3 regions of the Streptomyces sp. NPDC031670 genome follow, and region 2 is predicted to be linked to each of the others. Evidence: riboswitches for the same ligand, from Rfam matches in the RefSeq annotation. Region 2 holds a riboswitch; each other region holds the start of a gene.

Region 1 (7,497 bases), on a different contig from region 2:
ACACCCTTCATACCGATGCCCTGCTCGGCGAGGCCGGGGATCGGGAAGGTGCGGGAGACCGCGCCGAGGGCGACGACCAGGTAGTCGAAGGGCAGCTCGTAGGCCTCACCGACGAGCGGCGAGACCGTGGCGACCTTGCGGTCCTGGTCGATGCTGGTGACACGGCCGGTGAGCACCTCGGCTCCGCGCACGACGCGTCGCAGCGGGACGACGACGTGGCGCGGGGAGATGCTGCCTGCGGCGGCTTCGGGGAGGAAGGGCTGGTACGTCATGTACGACCGCGGGTCGACGACCGTGACGGTCGCCTCGGCGTAGCGCATCTTCTTGAGAATGCGCCGTGCCGCGTACAGGCCTACGTACCCACCGCCTACGACGAGGATTCGGGGACGCTCCGTGGTGCTCATGCCATCGAGTATCCACCCCCCTGTGGAGCCTCGCTCGTGCGCCCCTTCACAAGGTCCGACGGGGTCTCTGCTACACTTCGCGGCCCACGTGACCGAGGTCATGGTGGCGAGAGGGAACCACGGGGCCCGGGGGAACGTTGTTCACCCCTCCTGAACTGGCCCTCACAGGCTCACGGGGGCTGGACCACCGGGTCGGGAAACACGTCCGTAACACGGGGTCGACCCCCTGGATCGCGCCCTGTTGAGCCGCTCGGCCTACAGAAGAGAGGCCTACGGCCCCCAATCGGGGCCGACCGGCGGGTTTTCCTTGTGAAGAACTTCACGAACTTTCTCGCGGCGGGTGGTCCGGAGGGCCCCCAACGGGCCCTCCGGAGCCGTTTTCACGCGACCGACCAGGCGATTCCGTCGAGGATGTCGTGCTCGCTCACCACGACCTCCGAGGCTCCCGTGCGCTCCATGACCGCCAGCAGGACCAGCGCGCCCGCCGCGATCACGTCGATCCGGCCCGGGTGCAGTACCGGGATCGCCGTGCGCTCCTCGTGGGTGGAGGACAGGAGGCGCTCGGTGACCCGCCTGACGTCCTCGTAGGGGATACGGGAGTGGTGGATCGCCGCCGAGTCGTACGCGGGCAGGTCCAGCGCGACGGCGGCGACCGTGGTCACCGAGCCCGCGAGACCCACCAGGGTGCGCGGCTCGCGCAGCGGGACCGTCTGCCCGGCCAGGTCGAGCGCGGCCTCGATGTCCGCCCTCATGGCCGCGATCTGCTCGGGCGTGGCGGGGTCGCCGGGGTGGTGGCGCTCGGTCATCCGTACACAGCCCACGTCCACCGAGCGGGCCGCGCGCACCCGGCGCGAGCCGACCACGAACTCGGTGGAGCCGCCGCCGATGTCGACCACCAGGTAGTCGCCGTCGGCGTGCAGCTCCCTGGTGGCGCCGGTGAAGGAGAACTCGGCCTCCTGGTCGCCGGTGATCACCTCGGGCTCGACGCCCAGGATGTCCAGGACGCCCCGGACGAACTCGTCCCGGTTCTCGGCGTCGCGGGAGGCGGAGGTGGCCACGAAGCGCAGCCGCTCCGCGCCGAACTCCTTGATGACCGCCGCGTACTCGCGGCAGGCCGCGAAGGTGCGCTCCAGGGCCTCCGGGGCGAGACGGCCCGTACGGTCCACACCCTGGCCCAGGCGCACGATCGTCATCCTGCGGTCCAGGTCGACGAGTTCACCGGTGTCCGGGTCGGCGTCGCAGACCAGCAGACGGATCGAGTTCGTCCCGCAGTCGATGGCGGCGACCCGGGTCACTTCTCGCCCTCCCCGGGCACGCAGGGGGTGACGCAGGGGCCCTTCGCCCACCACTCGGGGAGCATCGCGATGGCCTCGTCGCCCAGCGGGTTGACCCCGGGGCCGGCCGCCAGCGAGTGACCGACCAGGACGTGCAGGCACTTCACCCGGTCCGGCATGCCGCCCGCGCTCGGGAAGCCCTCCAGGACCTCGATGGCGTCGCGACGGGCGATGTAGTCCTCGTGGGCGGCGCGGTACGCCGCGGCCAGCTCGGGGTCGGTCGCCAGACGCTCCGTCATCTCCTTCATGACGCCGTTGGCCTCAAGGGTGCCGATCGCGGACGCGGCCCGCGGGCAGCTCAGGTAGTACGTCGTCGGGAACGGCGTGCCGTCGGGCAGCCGGGGGGCCGTCTCGACCACGTCCGGGTTGCCGCACGGGCAGCGGTGCGCGATCGCGCGCAGTCCGCGCGGCGGGCGGCCCAGCTGCTCCTGGAAGGCGGCGATGTCCGCGTCGGTCGGCTCGGTGCGGGGCGTCTGGGGCGGGGGCGTTTCCATCGCGGTGTCTGTCTCAGTCTCTGTCTGTCTGGATCTGTCGCTGGCGGTTCACGTCGTCAGTCGCCGGGGCGGTCGGCCTTGTCCACACCGTCCCAGAGGTTCTGGTGCCAGGGGCGGCCGGTGGTCGCCTTGCCGTCGTGGCGGCCCTTGCCGGCCGACGGGTCGGTCACGGTGTAGCCGGTCTCGCCCGGGAACTGCATGTGCAGGTGCTCACGGGCCAGCCGCTTGATGTACGCGTCGTCCTGGAGCCGCGCCTTCTCGTCGCGCAGCCGCTCGACCTGCACCACCGCGTCGTGCTCCTTGCGGCGCTCCTCGGCGATGTCGCCGCGCTGCGACACGTACTGGCGCATCGGGTACGCGAGGGCCACCACCAGCGAGCACATCACCAGGGCGAGCAGCGCGGCCCGCCCGGTGAGCCGGGAGCGGCGTGCCTGGCGCTTCCTCTGCGACCGGTAGACACGGGCCGCGGTCTGCTCGCCGAGCACCTTGAGCCGGGCCGCGGTGGAGAACCGGTCCCGGTTGCCCTTGGCCATGTCGCCCCGCTCCCCTCACGTACGTACAACGTCCCCGGACACGGTACGGGACCGCGGCCGGGGACGTACGGACGACAGGGCGGTGGGCCCTGGCCGGGGCTACTGGTCCGCGGAGCGGAAGCGCGGGAAGGCGCTGCGGCCCGCGTACACCGCGGCGTCGTCGAGGATCTCCTCGATGCGCAGCAGCTGGTTGTACTTGGCGACGCGCTCGGAGCGGGCCGGGGCGCCGGTCTTGATCTGGCCGCAGTTGGTGGCGACGGCGAGGTCGGCGATGGTGACGTCCTCGGTCTCGCCGGAGCGGTGCGACATCATGCACTTGAAGCCGTTGCGCTGGGCGAGCTCGACGGCGTCGAGGGTCTCGGTCAGCGAGCCGATCTGGTTGACCTTGACCAGCAGGGCGTTGGCCGACTTCTCCTCGATGCCGCGGGCGAGGCGCTCGGGGTTGGTGACGAACAGGTCGTCACCAACGAGCTGGACCCGGTCGCCGAGCTTGGCGGTGATGGTGTTCCAGCCGGCCCAGTCGTCCTCGAAGAGCGGGTCCTCGATGGAGACCAGCGGGTACGCGTCGACGAGCTCCGCGTAGTACTCGGTCATCTCGGCGGCCGTGCGGGACTGGCCCTCGAACTCGTACTTGCCGTCCTTGTAGAACTCGGACGCGGCGACGTCGAGGGCGAGCGCGACGTCCTTGCCCGGGGTGTAACCGGCCTCCTTGATGGCCTCCAGGATCAGGTCCAGGGCGGCGCGGTTGGAGTCCAGGTTCGGGGCGAAGCCGCCCTCGTCGCCGAGGCCGGTGGACAGGCCCTTGCGCTTCAGGACGGCCTTGAGGGTGTGGTAGACCTCGGTGCCCCAGCGCAGCGCCTCGGAGAAGGACTCCGCGCCGATCGGCGCAATCATGAACTCCTGGATGTCGACGTTGGAGTCGGCGTGCGACCCACCGTTGAGGATGTTCATCATCGGGACGGGCAGCAGGTGCGCGTTCGGGCCGCCCAGGTAGCGGAAGAGCGGCAGGTCGCTGGCCTCGGAGGCGGCGTGGGCGACGGCGAGCGAGACGCCGAGGATGGCGTTGGCGCCGAGCGAGCCCTTGTTGTCCGTGGCGTCCAGGTCGAACATCGCCTGGTCGATCAGGCGCTGCTCGGTGGCGTCGTAGCCGACGAGCTCCGGGCCGATCTGCTCGATCACCGCGAGGACGGCCTTCTCGACGCCCTTGCCGTGGTAGCGGTTCGGGTCACCGTCGCGGAGCTCGATGGCCTCGAAGGCGCCGGTGGACGCGCCGGACGGAACGGCGGCACGACCCGTGCTGCCGTCGTCGAGGCCGACCTCGACCTCGACCGTGGGGTTGCCTCGGGAGTCCAGGATTTCCCGGGCTACGACGACGTCGATGGACGGCACGAGCATCTCCTTCTGGGATGTGACGCGGAAACGCCGGGCCGCTTGGTCCGGCACCCCTGAGCCTAACCGGCTCCGGGGCATCCACCAGCCGACCGACCGGCCCGTGGGACGAAACGGGGGGCAAAATGTTCCCGAACGAAACAAAGCCCCGCCCCGTGTGTGGTGCGGGGCGGGGTCCTTGCCCGGGGGTTCGCCCCCCCGGGGCCCCGGTTCAGCTGTCAGCTGAGTGGGGGGCCTGCGGGGCTCTGCGGGGTGCGGTGCGGGGCCCTGCGGGGTGCGGTGCGGATCCGTCTGCGGCCCGGTGGGGGCTGGTCGCGCAGTTCCCCGCGCCCCTTTGGGGGGCCGGGGGTGCGCCTTTGTCTGCCGACCGGCCTTGGCTTGGCGCGCAGTTCCCCGCGCCCCTGGGTACTCGGGGGCGCGGGGAACCGCTCGCTCAGCCACCTACGGGCCGCGGGTCGGGCTAGCTCAGGTGCAGCTGCTGGTTCACGTAGATCAGGTTCGCGTCCTTGACGACGTCCTTGTTCAGCTCGAACAGCTTCTCCCAGCCGCCCTTGACGCCGTGCGCCGAGGCGATGGAGCCCAGGGTGTCCCCAGCCTTCACCTTGTACTCGCCGTCGCCGGTCCTGACCGGCGCCGGACGGGACTCGCCGCGCGAGGCGGGGGCCGACTCGCGCTTCGGGGCGGGCGCCGCCTTGGGCGCGGCCTTCTTCGGCGCGGCCTTCGGCGTGGCCGAGGAGCCGGACGTGTCGACGTCGGCGGCCGACCCACCGGCGGTCAGGTTGCCCGCACCGGCGCAGGACCAGGCACCCGGCCCCTGCATGGCGAGCAGCTTCTCGGCCGTGGCGATCTGCTGGCCCTTGCTGGCCAGGTCGGCGCGGGAGGCGTACTGCGTGCCGCCCGCCGCGACCCAGGAGGACTGCGAGAACTGCAGACCGCCGTAGTAGCCGTTGCCGGTGTTGATGGACCAGTTGCCGCCGGACTCGCACTGGGCGACGGCGTCCCAGGTGGAGACGGAGGCGGCGGAGGCGGAGCCGGCGGCCATCAGCGGGGCGGCGACGGCGGCGCCGGTGACACCGGCCAGCGTGACGACTCGGACGGCCTTGGACGGGCGGCGGTGCTTGCCCTTGCCGGAAAGCAGCATGGAGTTCTCCTCACCGACGCCTGCGAGGTGAGCTGTCGGGTTCGGGCGAGTGAGTGGCCCGGCCGCGCCCAGTGGCGCGTCTTCACCCCAAGCCGTTCCCCGCCGCTTCGTACGTCTCGCCGTATGGCGTACGTCCCTCAACGGCCGGGCCCGGCGCTTACCTTGGGTCCCCCGCTCCTGCCTACGGCGCATCGAGCGTCGACTGTTCCCCGCGACCGGCGGCAGGATTCGGCGTTTCCGGTCGAAGGGGCCCGTGGTGACGAGCGCTTCGACCGTAAACACACCAACCCCTGATGTTCAAAGGGGCACATCAGGGAGAAATCGCCCCTCCCGGCTCTTCCGTAACCGCCGTTTCCGCAGGTCGGGGGCGTAACGCCCGTACCGGACGGACGGGACAGGGCAGTTGACGGAAAGAGACCCTTGTCTCACTTGCACAGAAGTGGACATAGGCCCCTGAACTACCCCTTGGCCGGGGCCGGGTTGTCCGTCTTCGCCGGGTTCAGATCAAGGTTCTGGCCAGGCAGGATGAGGTTCGGGTCGGCGCCGATCGTCTTCTCGTTCGCCTTGTAGAGCGCGGACCAGCCGCCCTCGACCTTGTGCGAGCGCGAGATGTCCCACAGGTTGTCGCCGGGGCGGACGGTGTAGTCGCCCTCGGCGGCCAGCACATCGCCCGACTCGCGTGACGCGGCGTCACCTCGCGAGGCGTGACGCCCCGCTTCATGCGTGTTGTCCGTATTGCCCGGCTCGGTGGTCGCGGGGGTGCCGGTCTCGGCCGGGTCCGGGGTGCCGCGGTGCTTGCCGCCAGAGGCGGAACCGGTGCCCGCGCCGGCGGTCCCGGCCGGGACGCCCGCGTCGGCGGAGCCGGGCCGGCCGCTCGCGCCCGTGGACGGCGCCGAGGACGCCGAGGGCGTCGTGGACCGCTTGGGAGCGGTGGAGGTCGACGGGGACGGCGTGGTGGACGCCGGCGGCTTCTTGGCGGGCGCCGACGGCGTGGCCGTGGTGTCCGGGGTCGCGGCCCCCTCCTCGGAGGGGACGTACGGCGAGGGCGAGGCGCCCGGGTCGACGGCCGGCGCGCCGCCGCCCGCGGTGAGCCCGGAGACCCCCGAGCAGCTGGTGAAGGCCTTCGGGCCCTTCGCCGCGAGCACCTTCTCGGCGACCGCTATCTGCTGCGCCCGGCTGGCCAGGTCGGCCCGCTCGGCGTACGCCGTGCCGCCGTAGTTCTGCCAGGTCTCCTGGGAGAACTGGAGCCCGCCGTACAGTCCGTTGCCGAAGTCGGCGCTCCACGCGCCGCCGCTCTCGCACTCCGCCACGCTGTCCCAGGTGGACGCGGTCGCGGCGCTCGCGCCGCTCGCCGCGAAGAGCGGAAGGGCGAGGGCCGAGCCGGTCACCCCCGCCGCGACGACGAGTGCGGGAGCCTGGCGGGGGCGGCGGTGCCGTCCGTTCCCGGAGCGCATGCTGTGGCCTTCCGTGTGACTACGTCTGTGACTGCCGGGCCGGGCGTTGCGCCTGGTTTGGCGAGTCGAGGGGTGAACGTAGCCGTACTCGAACGCTTGTCACAAGTCGATGCACCCGCGATAACGCCAAAGTCACAGTTTTGACGAACCGTCAGTTCTGGTGGGTGTGAACGCGACCGGAAGGGTGCGCAGTCCGCGCATGATCAGCCCGCCCCGCCAGCGCAAATCGGCAGGATCCGCCGCCAGCCGCAGGTCAGGAAGGCGCCGCAGCAAGGTGGCCAGCGCGGTCCTCGCCTCCAGTCTGGCCAGGGGCGCGCCCAGGCAGTAGTGGATGCCGTGGCCGTAGCCGAGGTGCTGGTTGTCGCGCCGGCCCAGGTCGAGCGTGTCCGGGTCGGGGAAGCGGTCGGGATCGCGGTCGGCGGCGGCGAGGACGACCAGCACCGGGTCGCCCGCGGCGATGTCCTGGCCCCCGATCGTCAGCGGCCGGGTGGCGAAGCGCCAGGTGGCCATCTCCACGGGCCCGTCGTAGCGCAGCAGTTCCTCGATGCCGGTGTCCAGCAGCTCCGACTCCCCGGCCGCGAGCGAGCTCTGCAGCCGTTCGCGCTGCCCGGGATCGCGCAGCAGGGCGTACATCCCGTTGCCGATGAGGTTGACGGTCGTCTCGAACCCGGCGAACAGCAGGATGAAGGCCATCGCCGCGGCCTCGTTCTCGGTGAGGTGCTCGCCGTGGTCGCTGGCGCGGATGAGG
Region 2 (7,497 bases):
CTGGGCGTTGATCCGGTCGTAGCGGACGGTCGCGATGAACTCGCCGCCCACCGTCGCCGCGAGTCCCACCCGGTCCACGTAGTCGTGATGGGTGAAGCGGTGCACGTCCTTGGCGGAGAGCCGGGGGTAGGGCGCGAAGAAGCGGTAGTACTTGGACTCGTCCGAGACCTGCTCGTAGAACGAGACGAGCCGCTTCGCGTCGCCCGTGGTGATGGGCCTGATCCGCGCGGTCCCCCCGTCGCGCAGCACGACGTCGGCCTCCCAGTGGGCCGGGTACGCGGGGTCCTGCGTCTTCTCCTGCGGAGCCTGCATACCGGCAGCCTACGGGTCGCGGGGCCGGTTGGGTCGGGTCAAGGTAGGGGGCAGGGTGGAGAGGGTGGCCAGGGCCGAGGGGCCGCCGGATCCGGGCACCGACGTCGGCACGAGCACCGCACAGGACATGAGAGACTGGTCTAGACAACCGTGAGAGATCTCGAAGGGCATCACCATGGCTGAGCGCCGCGTCAATGTCGGCTGGGCCGAGGGCCTGCACGCCCGCCCCGCTTCCCTCTTCGTCCGCGCCGCCACGGCCTCCGGCGTCCCGGTGACGATCGCCAAGGCCGACGGCAACCCGGTCAACGCCGCCTCCATGCTCGCGGTGCTCGGCCTGGGCGCGCAGGGCGGCGAGGAGATCGTGCTGGCCTCCGAGGCGGAGGGCGCCGAGGCGGCTCTGGACCGGCTGGCCAAGCTGGTCGAGGAAGGTCTCGAGGAGCTCCCCGAGACCGTCTGACGGCTGACCGCACCCGGCCGGCCGGACCACCGGCCCCGGAGCGCCGCGTCACCGCACTGCGTGCCACCGCACTTCGCGATCGGAGCCGCGGACCCTGAATTCCGGGTCCGCGGCTCCTTTCCTTTCCCCCCGCGTAGGCTCCGGCTTATTCGCCCAGTGACACGGACCCGCCGCCCCCGCCCCCACTTTCCGGGCTGATTTCGGGCAGCACGGAAGAACCCCGCCGAATCACTTCTTTGTATACGGCGACCTTGTTAAGCACGGACGCTCGCGGTGTTTACTGCATGTTGCGGGATCCTCACGTCCGCCGGACGCCGCAGCCGATGGGCGGAAAACGCGCGCTCGGCGTGGCGGGCGGCCAGCGACCTGGCCCGTTCGGCGTCGCCGCGCGCCAGCGCGTCCACGATCGCCGCGTGCTCCGCCCAGCACTCGGCGGGCAGCGCCGGCCGCTCCACCACGTACATCCAGGCGATCTTGTGTCGCAGCTGGGTGAGCAGCGCGATGAGGCCGGGGCTGCCGGAGGCCTGGGCGAGCGTCTCGTGGAACCAGCCGTCCAGCGAGCGCAGATCCTCGCCCTGGGCCCGCCGGACACGGTCCTGGCCGAGCCTGACCAGCCCGCGCAGCACCTTCAGATGGGCCTCGGTGCGCCGGGCGGCGGCGCGCGAGGCGGCCAGCGGCTCCAGCATGGCGCGCAGTTCGAGCAGGTCGGCCGCCTCCTGCTCGGTCGGCTCGGCGACGCAGGCACCGGCGTGCCGGCGCGTGGTGACGAACCCCTCGGACTCCAGCGTGCGCAGCGCCTCGCGGACCGGGACGCGGGAGACCCCGTACCGCCGTGCGAGCACTTCCTCGGTGAGCCGGCTGCCGCGCGCGAAGAGCCCCGCGACGATGTCGTCGCGGATTGCCGTGCATACCGATTGCGCGGGAATGCGCATGACCGAACCTCCGCCTTAATCCCCGCGAAACGCGGTCGATCGACGCCTGTTCGGCGACTCTATTCCAGCGCCTGTTAATTCCCGGTGACGTGCCGTATGCAATGCATATCTTTTGGCCACCGGCGGGGTACGTGCGCCGGACGGCACGCCGAAGCCCCCGGCGCGACGCGGCGGGGGCTTGCGGTTCGGTGCGGGGACGGCCGGGTCAGACGTTGACGCCGTGCGAGCGCAGGTACGCCATCGGGTCGATGTCCGAGCCGTACGTCGGGGCCGTGCGGGCCTCGAAGTGGAGGTGCGGGCCGGTGGTGTTGCCGGTGTTGCCGGAGAGGGCGATCTGCTGGCCCGGCTCGACGCGCTGGCCGACGTACACCCCGATGGACGAGAGGTGGCCGTACTGCGTGTACGTGCCGTCGTTCATCCGGATCACGATGTTGTTGCCGTAGGCGCCGCCCCAGCCCGCCTCGACGACGGTGCCCAGGCCGACCGCGTGCACCGGGGTGCCCTCGCCCGCGTGGAAGTCGATGCCGGTGTGGCTGCCGGAGGACCAGATCGAGCCGCCGGTCTTGTAGCCGGTGGAGACGTAACCGCCCTCGATCGGGGCGACGAAGGAGTTGAGGCGCTTACGCTCGGCCTCGCGGGCGGCGCGCTCCTTGGCGGCGCGCTCCTCCTTGGCCCTCGCCTCGGCCTTGCGCTTCGCCTCGGCGGCGGCGCGGGCCTTGTCGGCGGCGTGCTTCTGGGCGGCGGCCTGGGCGTCGATCCGGTCGGCGAGGGAGTCACCGATCACGATGGCCTGGGTGATGCCGGTGTCCTCGACCGAGGCGGCGGCGGGCGCCGAGCTGTCGGCGGCCATGGCCGGCGAGGCGAGGGTGCCCACGACTCCGGCGGTGGCGAGGGTGGCGATGCCCGCTATGTTCGCGCTCTTGCGCGACACGGCGCTGGGCCGACGGTGCTTCCCGGTGGCACGGGTGAACGCCATGGAGAGGCGGTTCCTTTCCTTCCATCTCGCCTACCGGGTTAGCTGACGGGTTCGGAGCTGGAAGGTCTCCTACGGGCCCCTCCGCGGGACGGAGGCGTCCGATTCACCCCAGGGACTGAGTGGGTCCCCGGCTCCCCTGGCTCGCGCCAGTTGGGGACTCGGCGATGACTGTCCGGTGCCGCGGCTGCGACGGGTGGTGACGGACAGCCGGACTGACGCTAGACGGCTGATCTTTCAATCACCAAACAGACACGACTTTTTGTTGCGCACGCCACATGACAGACAGGCAACCTCCCCAACAAAACGGGCATAAAGGGGGACCCCGGTGGCCACTCGGCCACCGGGGTCCTCACCCGAATCGTCCGCCCGTCCTCGGCGGACGGCTCAATCAGCCCGCCACGACGGTGACTTCACCGATTCCGAGGGCCTTGACGGGCTCCTCGATCTGCGCCGCGTCTCCGACGAGGACCGTCACCAGACGGTCCACCGGGAAGGCGCTGACGACCGCGGCCGTGGCCTCCACGGTGCCGGTGTCGGCCAGGCGCGCGTACAACTGCGCCTGGAAGTCGTCCGGGAGGTGCTGCTCGACCTGGTCGGCCAGCGTCCCGGCGACGGCGGCGGCCGTCTCGTACTTCAGCGGGGCCACACCCACCAGGTTCTGCACGGCGGTCTCGCGCTCGGCGTCCGTCAGCCCCTCGGCGGCGAGCTTGCGCAGCACCGTCCACAGGTCGTCCAGGGCCGGGCCGGTGTTGGGCGTGTCCACCGAGCCGCTGATGGCGAGCATGGCGGCGCCGGTGCCCTCCGGACCGGAGCGCAGCACCTGGCCGTACGAGCGCACTCCGTAGGTGTAGCCCTTCTCCTCGCGCAGGACGCGGTCCAGGCGGGAGGTGAGCGTGCCGCCCAGGCAGTACGTCCCGAGGACCTGGGCGGGCCAGACGCGGTCGTGGCGGTCCGGACCGATCCGGCCGATCAGGAGCTGCGTCTGGACGGCGCCCGGCCGGTCCACGATGACCACGCGGCCGGTGTCGTCGGCGGTGACCGGCGGCATCGGACGCTCCTCGGCCGGGGTGCCGGTCCAGGCGCCCAGGGTGTCCGCCAGGATGGCGTCCAGGTCGGTGGCGCCCAGATCGCCCACGACCACCGCGGTGGCCGCGGCGGGGCGTACGTACGCCTCGTAGAAGGCCCGTACCGCCGCGGCGTCGATCCGCGCGACGGTCTCCTCGGTGCCCTGGCGCGGGCGGGACATGCGCGCACTGGCCGGGAAGAGCTCCCGGGAGAGCTGCTGGGCGGCGCGGCGCGCCGGGTTGGCCAGCTCGTGCGGGATCTCGTCGAGGCGGTTGCGCACCAGGCGGTCGACCTCGGCGTCGGCGAACGCGGGGGCCCGCAGCGCCTCCGCGAGCAGCCCGAGCGCCTTGGGGAGCCGGGAGACCGGCACCTCCAGGGAGACCCGGACGCCCGGGTGGTCCGCGTGCGCGTCCAGGGTGGCGCCGCAGCGCTCCAGGTCGGCGGCGAACTCCTCGGCGGAGCGCTTGTCGGTGCCCTCGGAGAACGCGCGCGCCATGATCGTGGCGACGCCGTCCAGACCGGCCGGTTCGGCGTCCAGCGGGGCGGCGAGGAAGATCTCGACGGCCACGACCTGCTGGCCGGGGCGGTCGCAGCGCAGCACGGTCAGCCCGTTGGGCAGGGTGGAGCGGCCGGGGGCGGGGAAGGCCCAGGGGCGCGCGGTGCCGGCGGCCGGCTGGGGGTGGAACTGCATGGTCACGCCGGTCTCGCTCACTGCTCTGCTCCCTCTGCGGCGGCCTCGGCCGCCTCGTCTGCTGCCGCGGTGGTCGGCTCGTAGACCAGCACCGCCCTGTTGTCCGGGCGCAGGGTGGCCCGGGCCACGTCCCGCACCTCCTCGGCGGTGATGTCGAGGACCCGGTCGACGGCGGTCAGCGCGAGCTGGGGGTCGCCGAACAGCACCGCGTACCTGCAGAGTTCGTCGGCGCGGCCCGCCACCGTGCCGAGCCGGTCCAGCCACTCGCGCTCCAGCTGGGCCTGGGCGCGCTCCATCTCCTCGGCCGTGGGGCCCTCTTCGGCGAACCGGGCGAGCTCCTCGTCGACGGCCGACTCGATGTCGGGGACGTCGACGCCGCCGGACGTCTTCACGTCCAGCCAGCCGAGCGAGGGGGCGCCGGCCAGGCGCAGCAGACCGAATCCGGCCGCGACCGCGCTCTGGTCGCGGCGGACCAGACGGTTGTGGAGGCGGGAGGACTCGCCGCCGCCGAGGACGGTGAGCGCCAGGTCCGCGGCGTCGCACTCGCGGGTGCCGTCGTGCGGCAGCCGGTAGGCGGCCATCAGGGCGCGCGCGGGCACGTCCTCGTGGACGACCTCGCGCAGCTGCTCGCCGATGACGCCGGGCAGCGTGCCGTCGCGCGGCGGCTGCTTGCCGTCGTGGGAGGGGATGGAGCCGAAGTACTTCTCGATCCAGGCGAGCGTGCGATCGGGATCGATGTCGCCGACGACCGAGAGGACCGCGTTGTTCGGCGCGTAGTACGTACGGAAGAAGGCGCGCGCGTCCTCCAGGGTCGCCGCGTCCAGGTCGGCCATGGAGCCGATCGGCGTGTGGTGGTACGGGTGGCCGTCCGGGTAGGCCAGCGCGGTGAGCTTCTCGAAGGCCGTGCCGTAGGGCACGTTGTCGTACCGCTGGCGGCGCTCGTTCTTGACGACGTCGCGCTGGTTCTCCATGGACTCCTCGTCCAGGGCGGAGAGCAGCGAGCCCATGCGGTCGGCCTCCAGCCAGAGCGCGAGCTCCAGCTGGTGGGTCGGCATGGTCTCGAAGTAGTTGGTGCGCTCGAAGCTGGTGGTGCCGTTGAGGGAGCCGCCGGCGCCCTGCACCAGTTCGAAGTGGCCGTTTCCGTGGACCTGGTGCGAGCCCTGGAACATCAGGTGCTCGAAGAGGTGAGCCAGGCCCGTACGGCCCTTGACCTCGTGGCGGGAGCCCACGTCGTACCAGAGGCAGACCGCGGCGACCGGGGTCAGGTGGTCCTCGGAGAGCACCACGCGCAGGCCGTTGGCCAGCCGGTGCTCGGTCGCTGTCAGGCCGCCGGAGCCGGCCTGGGCGGTGGCCGTGTGACCCATGGGCATGTACGTCCCTTCGATCGCGGTGAAGAAGTCCTGCCACTGTATGCAAGCGCACCGACACCTGGCGAAGTTCCCGGGTCGCGGTCCGCGTTGTCAGTGGGACGGTCCACAATGGTCGGCGTCAGCAGCAGACCTTGTTGGTGGTCGCTAAGAAGAACACGTTGGTGAAGGAGCCGCAGCCGCGATGGCCCGCCGCAGCACGAAGACCCCGCCGCCGGACGATTTCGAGGAGAAGATCCTCGACATCGACGTCGTGGACGAAATGCAGGGCTCCTTTCTCGAGTACGCCTACTCGGTGATCTACTCGCGGGCCCTGCCGGACGCCCGCGACGGCATGAAGCCGGTCCACCGCCGCATCGTCTACCAGATGAACGAGATGGGCCTGCGCCCCGAACGCGGCTATGTGAAGTGCGCGCGCGTGGTCGGCGAGGTCATGGGCAAGCTCCACCCGCACGGCGACGCGTCGATCTACGACGCGCTGGTGCGGATGGCGCAGCCCTTCTCCATGCGCCTGCCGCTCGTCGACGGCCACGGCAACTTCGGTTCGCTCGGCAACGACGACCCGCCGGCCGCGATGCGGTACACCGAGTGCAGGATGGCCGACGCCACCCAGCTGATGACCGAGTCGATCGACGAGGACACCGTCGACTTCTCGCCGAACTACGACGGCCAGGAGCAGGAGCCGGTCGCCCTTCCCGCCGCCTTCCCGAACCTGCTGGTCAACGGCGCGACCGGGATCGCGGTCGGCATGGCGACCAATATGCCGCCGCACAACCTGGGCGAGGTCATCGCCGCCGCCCGCCATCTGATCCGGCACCCCAACGCGGACCTGGAAGCGCTGATGCGCTTCGTCCCCGGCCCCGACCTGCCCACCGGCGGCCGGATCGTGGGCCTGTCCGGCATCAAGGACGCGTACGAGTCGGGCCGCGGCACCTTCAAGATCCGCGCCAAGGTGTCGGTGGAGAACGTGACGGCGCGCCGCAAGGGCCTGGTCGTCACGGAACTGCCGTTCACGGTCGGCCCGGAGAAGGTGATCTCCAAGATCAAGGACCTGGTCGGCTCCAAGAAGCTCCAGGGCATCGCCGACGTCAAGGACCTCACCGACCGCTCGCACGGTCTGCGCCTGGTCATCGAGGTCAAGAACGGCTTCGTCCCGGAAGCCGTCCTGGAGCAGCTCTACAAGCTGACGCCGATGGAGGAGTCCTTCGGCATCAACAACGTGGCGCTGGTGGACGGCCAGCCGCTCACCATGGGCCTCAAGGAGCTCCTGGAGGTCTACCTCGACCACCGCTTCGAGGTGGTGCGCCGGCGCAGCGAGTTCCGCCGCACCAAGCGCCGTGACCGGCTGCATCTGGTGGAGGGCCTGCTCGTCGCGCTCCTCGACATCGACGAGGTCATCCGTCTCATCCGGTCGAGTGACAACTCGGCGCAGGCCAAGCAGCGCCTGATCGAGCACTTCTCGCTCAGCGAGATCCAGACGCAGTACATCCTGGACACCCCGCTGCGCCGCCTCACCAAGTTCGACCGCATCGAGCTGGAGAGCGAGCGCGACCGCCTCACCGGCGAGATCGACGAGCTGACCGGCATCCTGGAGTCCGACAGCGAGCTGCGCAAGCTGGTCTCGGCCGAACTGGCCGCGGTGGCCAAGAAGTTCGGCACCGAGAGGCGCACGGTGCTCCTTGAGTCGGCGGGCGCCC
Region 3 (7,497 bases), on a different contig from region 2:
AGCTGGTCCGCGTCCACCCGGGCGAGGAGTGGCTGTACGTCCTGTCCGGGCGGCTGCGGCTCACCCTGGGCGACGCCGCGCATGAACTCGACCCCGGCGACAGCGCGCACTTCGACTCCCTCACCCCGCACCGGATCTCCGCCGTCTCGCACGGCGGGGCCGCGTTCCTGTTCGTCCACACCCTGCTCCAGAGCCCCGATCCGCATCCGCACCATCCGCACGGCTGAGAGGTACGAACATGTCGCAGAACTCCTCGGGACGGTCCGCAGCGAGCACCCATGAGACGAAGTTCCCCCGCGGACTGGTGGTCCGGCTGTTCGCCTACCTGATCGCGGGCCACATCTTCGCGGCCTTCCTCTACCTCCTGTTCACCGTCGGGAAGTGACCGCCCGGGCCCGGCTACGCCGGGTCCTCGACGAGGCGCTCACGCAGCCGCTCGCGGGTCTCGGGGGAGAGCCCGAGGCCTTCGGACAGATAGCGCTCGGTGGAGCCCCAGGTCTCCTCGATGGTCTCGAAGGCCGCGTCGAGGTAGTGGGCGCGGGCGTCGAAGAGGGGGTTGAGCAGCTCCACGACCTCGGCGCTCAGCCCGGCGGGGGAGCTGTCGCTGCGGTGCATCTTGTAGCGCCGGTGCGGGTCGTTGGACTTCAGGTAGTCGGCCTCGATGGCGTCGCGCTCGACCCCCACCGCGAGCAGCGCGACCGCGATGGACAGGCCCGCGCGGTCCTTGCCCGCCGCGCAGTGCATCAGGGCCGGGACGCTGTCCTCGGCGAGCGCGTGCAGCACCCGGCTGTGCTCGGCCGTGCGCTGCCGGATGATCGTGCGGTACGAGCGCGCCATCCGGTCGGCGCCCCGGCCGTCGGAGAGCACCGACCGCAGCTGGTTGATGTCGCCGTCGCGGACCATCTTCCAGAACTCCGCCCCGTCCGCCGGGTCCGTCAGCGGTATGTTCACGTTGCGCACCCCCGGCAGCTCCACGTCCGGGCCCTCCAGCTTCTGGTCCGCCGCGTTGCGGAAGTCGAAGACGGTGTGCAGGCCGAGGGAGGCGAGGAAGGCGGCGTCCTGCGCGGTCGCGTGGGCGAGGTGGCCGCTGCGGAAGAGCCGTCCGTACCGCAGCCGCCGGCCGTCCACGGTCGGCAGTCCGCCCACATCGCGGAAGTTGCGGACGCCGGAGAGCTCGGGTTCGGTCGAAGGGATCTGCGGAGTCTGCTGGGTCACGTTGGCTCCTGATGAGGGGTCGAAAGAAAGATCACGCCGCCTCGTTCCGACGATACGACATGGGTTCCCGGGGCAATCATCTCGACCGGCTGACCGGAATGCGACCCCTTCGCACCCGTTGCCCTCCGTGATGTCCTGCCCCGATCCTGGTGTTGCTGTTCATGCCTGTGCGTACCTGTGCGGAACTGGGGGTTCGGGATGATCGAGACCGCGGACGACGGACGGGTGTGGCTGCTTTCCGGCCGCACCAGTGGATATGCCCTGCACCTCACGGAACACGACGAACTTCTGCATCTGCACTGGGGGCCCCGGCTGACCCTCGCCGACGCCGAGGCCCTCGCCGCCCTGCCCCTCCCGCCCCCCTGGCCCTTCGAATCACCACTGGATGGCCGGGAGGAGTACGTGGTGGAGGGCGGGCCCCGTTTCGCGCGCCCCGCGCTCTCCCTGCGTACGCCCGAGGCGCGCGGAACCGAGTGGACTTTCACGCACGCCACGGCCCACGGCGACGAGCTGCGGCTGCGGTTCGCGGACGCCGCGCACCGCCTCGGACTCACCCTGCACTACCGGATGCGCGACGACACCGACGTGGTCGAGCGCTGGGTCACCGTCGCCCACGAGGGTGCGCCCGGCGACCCGGACCTGGAGCTGCTGCGCGCCGACGCGGCCGTGTGGACCCTGCCGCAGCGCGACGGCTGGCGGCTCAGCCAGCTGCACGGCCGCTGGGCGGCCGAGTCCCGGCTCGTCCGGGCCCCGCTCACCCCGGGTGAGAAGGTCCTCGGCAGCCGCCGCGGCCACACCGGCCACCAGCACCTGCCCTGGGTCGCCCTGGACGCCGACGGCGCCACCGAGGAGACCGGCGAGGTCTACGGATGCGCCCTCGGCTGGTCCGGGTCCTGGCGCATCGCCGTCCAGCACCTGCCGGAAGGCCGGGTGCAGATCAGCGGCGGCGCCGGGCACGACGACTCCGGGCTCCTGTCCCTGGCGCCCGGCGACTCGTACACCACCCCGGTCTTCGCCGCCCTGTGGAGCCCGGACGGCTTCGGCGGGGCCAGCAGGGAGTGGCACGCCTGGCAGCTCGCGCGGGTGATCCCGGACGCCGAGCGGGTACGGCCGGTGCTCTTCAACTCCTGGGAGGCCACCGGGTTCGACATCGGGGAGGAGCAGCAGCGGGCGCTGGCGCACCGGGCGGCCGGCCTGGGTGTGGAGCTGTTCGTCGTGGACGACGGCTGGTTCACCGGCCGCGCCCACGACGCGGCCGGGCTCGGCGACTGGACGCCCGACCCCGGCCGCTTCCCCCGCGGGCTGAAGCCGCTCGCGGACGACGTGCACGCGCTGGGCATGCGGTTCGGGATCTGGGTCGAGCCGGAGATGGTCAACCCCGACAGCGCGCTGTACCGGGCGCGTCCGGAGTGGGTGCAGCACCACAGCGGCCGGCGGCGCACCGAGTTCCGCAATCAGCTCGTCCTCAACCTCGCCCGCCCGGACGTCCAGGAGTACCTCTGGGAGCGGCTGGACGGGCTGCTCACCGAGGTGCCCGTCGACTATGTGAAGTGGGACTTCAACCGCTGCTTCAGCGACGCGGGCTGGCCGGGCGAGGCATATCCGCAGCGGCTCTGGATCGATCACGTACGCGCGCTGTACGGACTCCTCGACCGGCTGCGGACGGCCCACCCGGCGGTCGACTTCGAGTCCTGCTCGGGCGGCGGCGGCCGGATCGACCTCGGCATTCTCTCCCGTACCGACCAGGTGTGGACCTCCGACAACACCGACCCGCTGGACCGGCTCGCCATCCAGCACGGCTTCAGCCAGCTGCACCCGGCCCGGGTGATGGCCGCCTGGGTCACCGACAGCCCCAACACCCTGCTCAACGGCCGCCGCAGCAGCCTGCGCTTCCGCTTCCTGAGCGCCATGGCCGGGGTGCTCGGCATCGGCGGGGACCTCGCGCGGTGGAGCGAGGACGAACTGGCCGAGGCGCGCGGGTGGGTGGATCTCTACAAGGAGATCCGGCCGGTGGTGCAGCTGGGGGAGCAGTACCGGCTGCGGCCCCCGGACGGCGGGCTGAGCGCCGTCCAGTACGTGCGCGGCGACGACACCGTCGTCCTGGCCCACCTCCAGGCCCAGCACCACGGGGAGCGGCCCCCGGCCGTGCGGCTGCGCGCGCTGGACCCGGCGGCGGCCTACCGGTGCCTGGACACCGGTGCCGTGCACAGGGGGGCGCTCCTGCTGCACCGGGGCCTGGACACCGGACTCCGGGGGGATCTTGACGCGGCGCTGTTCCGCTTCCGGCGGGTGGGCGCGGGTCGCGGGTGAGGAGGGCCCCCGCGGCGAGCAAGGTAAAGACCCCTATTCGCGTGTATGTGCTGAAAACGGACAGCATGTGCGATAGGGGGCGAGAGGGTTGAAGTGGGTGGAACGTTCGTCCGGATTGGGCGATTTGATGGACCATGTCCATCTCCTCGGCGAGAAGGGGAGGTTGCCCGTGAGCAGCGTCATATCCGTGACGTTCCGTGGTGGCGGGCGCCGATGAATTCCCCCGCCCGGCCGGGCCTGTTGGGAATGCGGGTCCACGCAGGGTGACCGCAATTCCGGTGTGAATTCCCGGCCGGGAATGCCGAGAGGAAATCGGCACTTGTCGTGGCCCGCCGGGCTCGCTTACCGTCACCGCAATCCGGGTGGACCGCCGAATCCTGCCACCGCTCGGAATCCGCACCCATCCACGCGTGGCAGGAGCGGGGGACCCAGGTAAGCGCCGTCCGGAATTCCGGCACGGCTCGGGGTGAAGCCGAAGCACCATGACCGGTGCCCCGGCCGGGCAGCTCCAGCCCGAACCCGACAGCTCACCTCGCAGGCGCCGGAGAGGAATTCGCCATGCCCGCGAAGGGTAAGCACCGCCGTCCCAAGTCCAGCCCGATATCCCGGGGCATGGTCGCCGCCGGTACGGGTGGCGCCGCACTCGCCATCCCCCTGCTCGGTGCCACCGGAGCGCACGCCGCGGTGCAGACCGCCGCGCCCGCCACCGCTCCCCAGCAGGCCACCCGCAGCGCCGGGACCCTCGCCGCCGCCGCGCCCCAGGCCGCGCCGACCACGTACAAGGTCAAGAGCGGCGACTGCCTCTCGCGGATCGCCGAGGACCACCGGCTCGGTGGCTGGCAGCGGCTCTACCGGGACAACCGCGAGGTCATCGGCTCCGACCCGGCGCTGATCCGCCCGGGCATGAAGCTGGTCCTCGGTGCCAAGGCCAAGACGGGCGCGCCGCACGGCTCCGGCACGGCGAGCACGCACGAGTCCGGCACGAAGACGACGGCCCCCCAGACCCGCACCCCGGCGCCCTCTTCGCCCGCCCCGGCCATCCACGCCTCCACCACCGCGGACCAGGGTTCCTCCGCCGGTTTCCGCGCGCCCCTCGACAGCGTGAGCATCGGCACCCCGTACCGCATGGCCGGATCCATGTGGTCCAGCGGCTACCACACGGGCGTCGACTTCGCGGCCGAGACCGGCACCACGGTCAAGGCGGTCGGCGCGGGTACGGTCGTCTCGGCCGGGTGGGGCGGCGCCTACGGCAACCAGGTCGTCATCCGGCACGCGGACGGCATGTACTCCCAGTACGCCCACCTCTCGCAGCTCTCCGTCTCGGCCGGGCAGAGCGTGACCGCGGGCCAGCAGCTCGGACTCTCCGGTGCCACCGGCAACGTCACCGGCCCGCACCTGCACTTCGAGATCCGCACCACGCCCGACTACGGCTCGGACGTCGACCCGATCGCCTACCTCAGGCAGCAGGGCGCCACCCTCTGACCGACCCGGACTGTCCGGTGAGCCGGGGGTATTCGGCGTATTCCCGCTGGGGGAAACTGACCGGGTGGTCTATATCACCCACCGTCAACCCCTCCTTACGGTCGCGTAGGTCACACCGTTAAGGGAAAGATATGGTCTCGTGGCAGACGATTCGAGATCATTCAACAGCGGTACGTTCGGGTCGTACACGGCGATCGGCGACAGCTTCACGGAAGGTGTCGGCGACCCCGGCCCGGACGGGGCGTTCGTCGGCTGGGCGGACAGGTTCGCCGTGCTACTGGCAGATCAGCGACCGGAGGGGGCCTTTCGCTATGCCAATCTCGCGGTCCGCGGCAGGCTCCTCGACCAGATCGTCGAGGAGCAGGTACCACGGGCCAAGGAGCTCAAACCCGACCTGGTGACCTTCTGCGCGGGGGGCAACGACATCATCCGGCCGGGCAGTGACCCGGACGACGTGGCCGAGCGCTTCGAGCGCGCGGTCGCGGACCTGAAGAGCACGATTCCCACGGTGATGGTGACCACCGGGTTCGACACGCGCGGGGTGCCGGTCTTCAAGCACCTGCGCGGCAAGGTGGCGACGTACACCGCGCATGTGCGCTCCATCGCCGACCGCTACGGGTGCCCGGTGCTCGACCTGTGGTCGCTGAAGTCCGTCCAGGACAGGCGGGCGTGGGACGTCGACCGGCTGCATCTGTCGGCCGAGGGGCACACCCGGGTCGCGCTGCGCGCCGCCCAGGTGCTGGGGCTCGCGGTGCCGGCCGACCCGGACCAGCCGTGGCCCCCGCAGCCGCCGCGCGGCACGCTGGAGGTGCGGCGCGACGACATCCAGTGGGCGCGCGAGCATCTGGCGCCGTGGATCGGGCGACGGCTGCGGGGTGAGAGCTCGGGCGACCACGTGGAGCCCAAGCGCCCCGACCTGCTGCCCCTCTGACAGTCCATCAGGCCGCTGGTCCCCCAAGGACCGGCGGCAGCACTGACGGACCGTCCCAGGGGCCGGCGCCCGCACGGCTCAGCCGTGCAGCAGCTTCCGCTCCGTCTCCGGGTCCAGTCCGACCCGGGGGCGGTCCGGCCGCTGCGGCGCCTCGCCGCCGAGCGAGGCCAGCCAGGCCCAGGTGTCGGCGACCGTCTCCTCGACGGGCCGGCAGTTCAGCCCCGAGAGCACGGCCTTCCACACGTTCGAGCCGTGCATCGTGTCGTGCAGCTCGCCCGGCGGAATCCACACCGGCAGCTGGTTCCACGGCTCGACCCCGGCGGCCAGGATCGGTTCGGGGTCCGTCCAGCGCAGCTCCGCGCCGCCGCCGGTGACCCGCGCACACGCCTCCAGCAGCTCGCCCATGGTGGTGTGGTCCGGCGGGCAGACCAGGTTGTAGGGCCCGCAGAGCCCGAAGTCGGCGGCGCTCACGATCCACTCCGCCAAATCCCGTACGTCGATGAACTGCACCGGCAGATCGCGCGGCCCCGGCGCGAGCACCTCACCGCCGCGTGCCATGCGCCCCAGCCACCACGGCAGCCGCCCGATGTTCTCGTAGGGCCCGAGGATCAGCCCGGCGCGCACCAGCAGCGAGCGGTCCGGTCCGAACTCCCGGATCGCGGCCAGCTCGCCGCCCCGCTTGGCCCGCGCGTACGCCACGTCGTCCGAGGCGTCCGGCGACCCGTCGACGAGCGGCGCGCACTCGTCGGTCCCGGGCGGGACGGGGTGCTCGTACACGGAACGGCTCGACACGTACACGTACCGGGCGACGCGTCCCCGCGCGAGCAGCCTCGCCGCGTCGCGCACCACCGAGGGCGCCCCCGACCAGGTGTCCACCACCACGTCCCAGCGCCCGTCGGCGAGGGCCGTCAGACCGTCCTCGGCCGTCCGGTCGCCGAGCAGCGCCCGCACACCGGCGGGCGGCTCGTGGCGGCCCCGGTGGAAGACGGTCACCTCGTGCCCGCGGGCCACCGCGGCCTCGGCCACGGCCCGTCCGACGAACTCCGTACCACCCAGTATCAACAGCTTCATGGCCGCAACTCTGCCCGCCCGCAAGGCTTCTGAGAACCGGTCCACGCTGAAGGCGAAATCGCGGTGTCCCGTCCGGGGGCCGTACCGGCGCGGCTCGCGCTGCGCGGGTCAGGGGCGGTAGAGCCGGCCGGGCTTGGGGGCGGCGGGGGCGAGCAGCTGGGGCACGGTCACGAAGGTGAAGCCGCGCGCCTTCAGCGCGTCGATGATCCCGGGTACGGCGGGCACGGTCCCGTCGTAGATGTCGTGCAGCAGGATGATGCCGTCGCGGTCGGCCTGGTCCAGGATGCGCCGGGTGATCAGGGCCGAGTCGTTGGTGGAGTAGTCCTTGGCGGTCGCGCTCCACAGGATCTGCGAGAGCCCGAGCTCCTTGCTGACCTTGGTGACCTCCTTGTTGGTGCGGCCCTGGGGCGGTCGCATCAGGACGGGCTTGCGACCGGTCAGCGCGGCCACCGCCTCCTGGGTGCGGTTGAGTTCGGTACGTATCTCGG

The links. Region 2 has a riboswitch for cyclic di-AMP ahead of ACZ5ID_RS00755 (M23 family metallopeptidase). Riboswitches for the same ligand answer to the same signal wherever they lie in the genome.
Region 1: it holds a riboswitch for cyclic di-AMP, as region 2 does, so the genes downstream of both, ACZ5ID_RS21475 (transglycosylase family protein) here and ACZ5ID_RS00755 (M23 family metallopeptidase) in region 2, are expected to answer to the same signal.
Region 3: it holds a riboswitch for cyclic di-AMP, as region 2 does, so the genes downstream of both, ACZ5ID_RS19740 (M23 family metallopeptidase) here and ACZ5ID_RS00755 (M23 family metallopeptidase) in region 2, are expected to answer to the same signal.

Annotation. Positions count from the first base shown of each region.
Region 1 is NZ_JBVILC010000011.1:85,855-93,351, forward strand. Features, by position in the region: gene ACZ5ID_RS21450 (NAD(P)/FAD-dependent oxidoreductase) at 1-404, opposite strand, end outside; gene ACZ5ID_RS21455 (Ppx/GppA phosphatase family protein) at 785-1,699, opposite strand; gene ACZ5ID_RS21460 (DUF501 domain-containing protein) at 1,696-2,232, opposite strand; gene ACZ5ID_RS21465 (FtsB family cell division protein) at 2,289-2,765, opposite strand; gene eno (phosphopyruvate hydratase) at 2,865-4,154, opposite strand; gene ACZ5ID_RS21475 (transglycosylase family protein) at 4,615-5,295, opposite strand; cyclic di-AMP (ydaO/yuaA leader) riboswitch at 5,298-5,434, opposite strand; gene ACZ5ID_RS21480 (transglycosylase family protein) at 5,754-6,749, opposite strand; gene ACZ5ID_RS21485 (cytochrome P450 family protein) at 6,882-7,497, opposite strand, start outside.
Region 2 is NZ_JBVILC010000001.1:168,272-175,768, reverse strand. Features, by position in the region: gene ACZ5ID_RS00770 (bifunctional acetate--CoA ligase family protein/GNAT family N-acetyltransferase) at 1-312, opposite strand, end outside; gene ACZ5ID_RS00765 (HPr family phosphocarrier protein) at 488-769, shown strand; gene ACZ5ID_RS00760 (GntR family transcriptional regulator) at 1,024-1,701, opposite strand; gene ACZ5ID_RS00755 (M23 family metallopeptidase) at 1,907-2,677, opposite strand; cyclic di-AMP (ydaO/yuaA leader) riboswitch at 2,690-2,851, opposite strand; gene ACZ5ID_RS00750 (M16 family metallopeptidase) at 3,066-4,433, opposite strand; gene ACZ5ID_RS00745 (M16 family metallopeptidase) at 4,451-5,803, opposite strand; gene ACZ5ID_RS00740 (DNA gyrase/topoisomerase IV subunit A) at 5,985-7,497, shown strand, end outside.
Region 3 is NZ_JBVILC010000009.1:312,070-319,566, reverse strand. Features, by position in the region: gene ACZ5ID_RS19760 (cupin domain-containing protein) at 1-227, shown strand, start outside; gene ACZ5ID_RS19755 (DUF6126 family protein) at 239-385, shown strand; gene ACZ5ID_RS19750 (tyrosine-protein phosphatase) at 400-1,215, opposite strand; gene ACZ5ID_RS19745 (alpha-galactosidase) at 1,414-3,525, shown strand; cyclic di-AMP (ydaO/yuaA leader) riboswitch at 3,913-4,079, shown strand; gene ACZ5ID_RS19740 (M23 family metallopeptidase) at 4,084-5,007, shown strand; gene ACZ5ID_RS19735 (SGNH/GDSL hydrolase family protein) at 5,147-5,938, shown strand; gene ACZ5ID_RS19730 (NAD-dependent epimerase/dehydratase family protein) at 6,017-7,009, opposite strand; gene ACZ5ID_RS19725 (polysaccharide deacetylase family protein) at 7,118-7,497, opposite strand, start outside.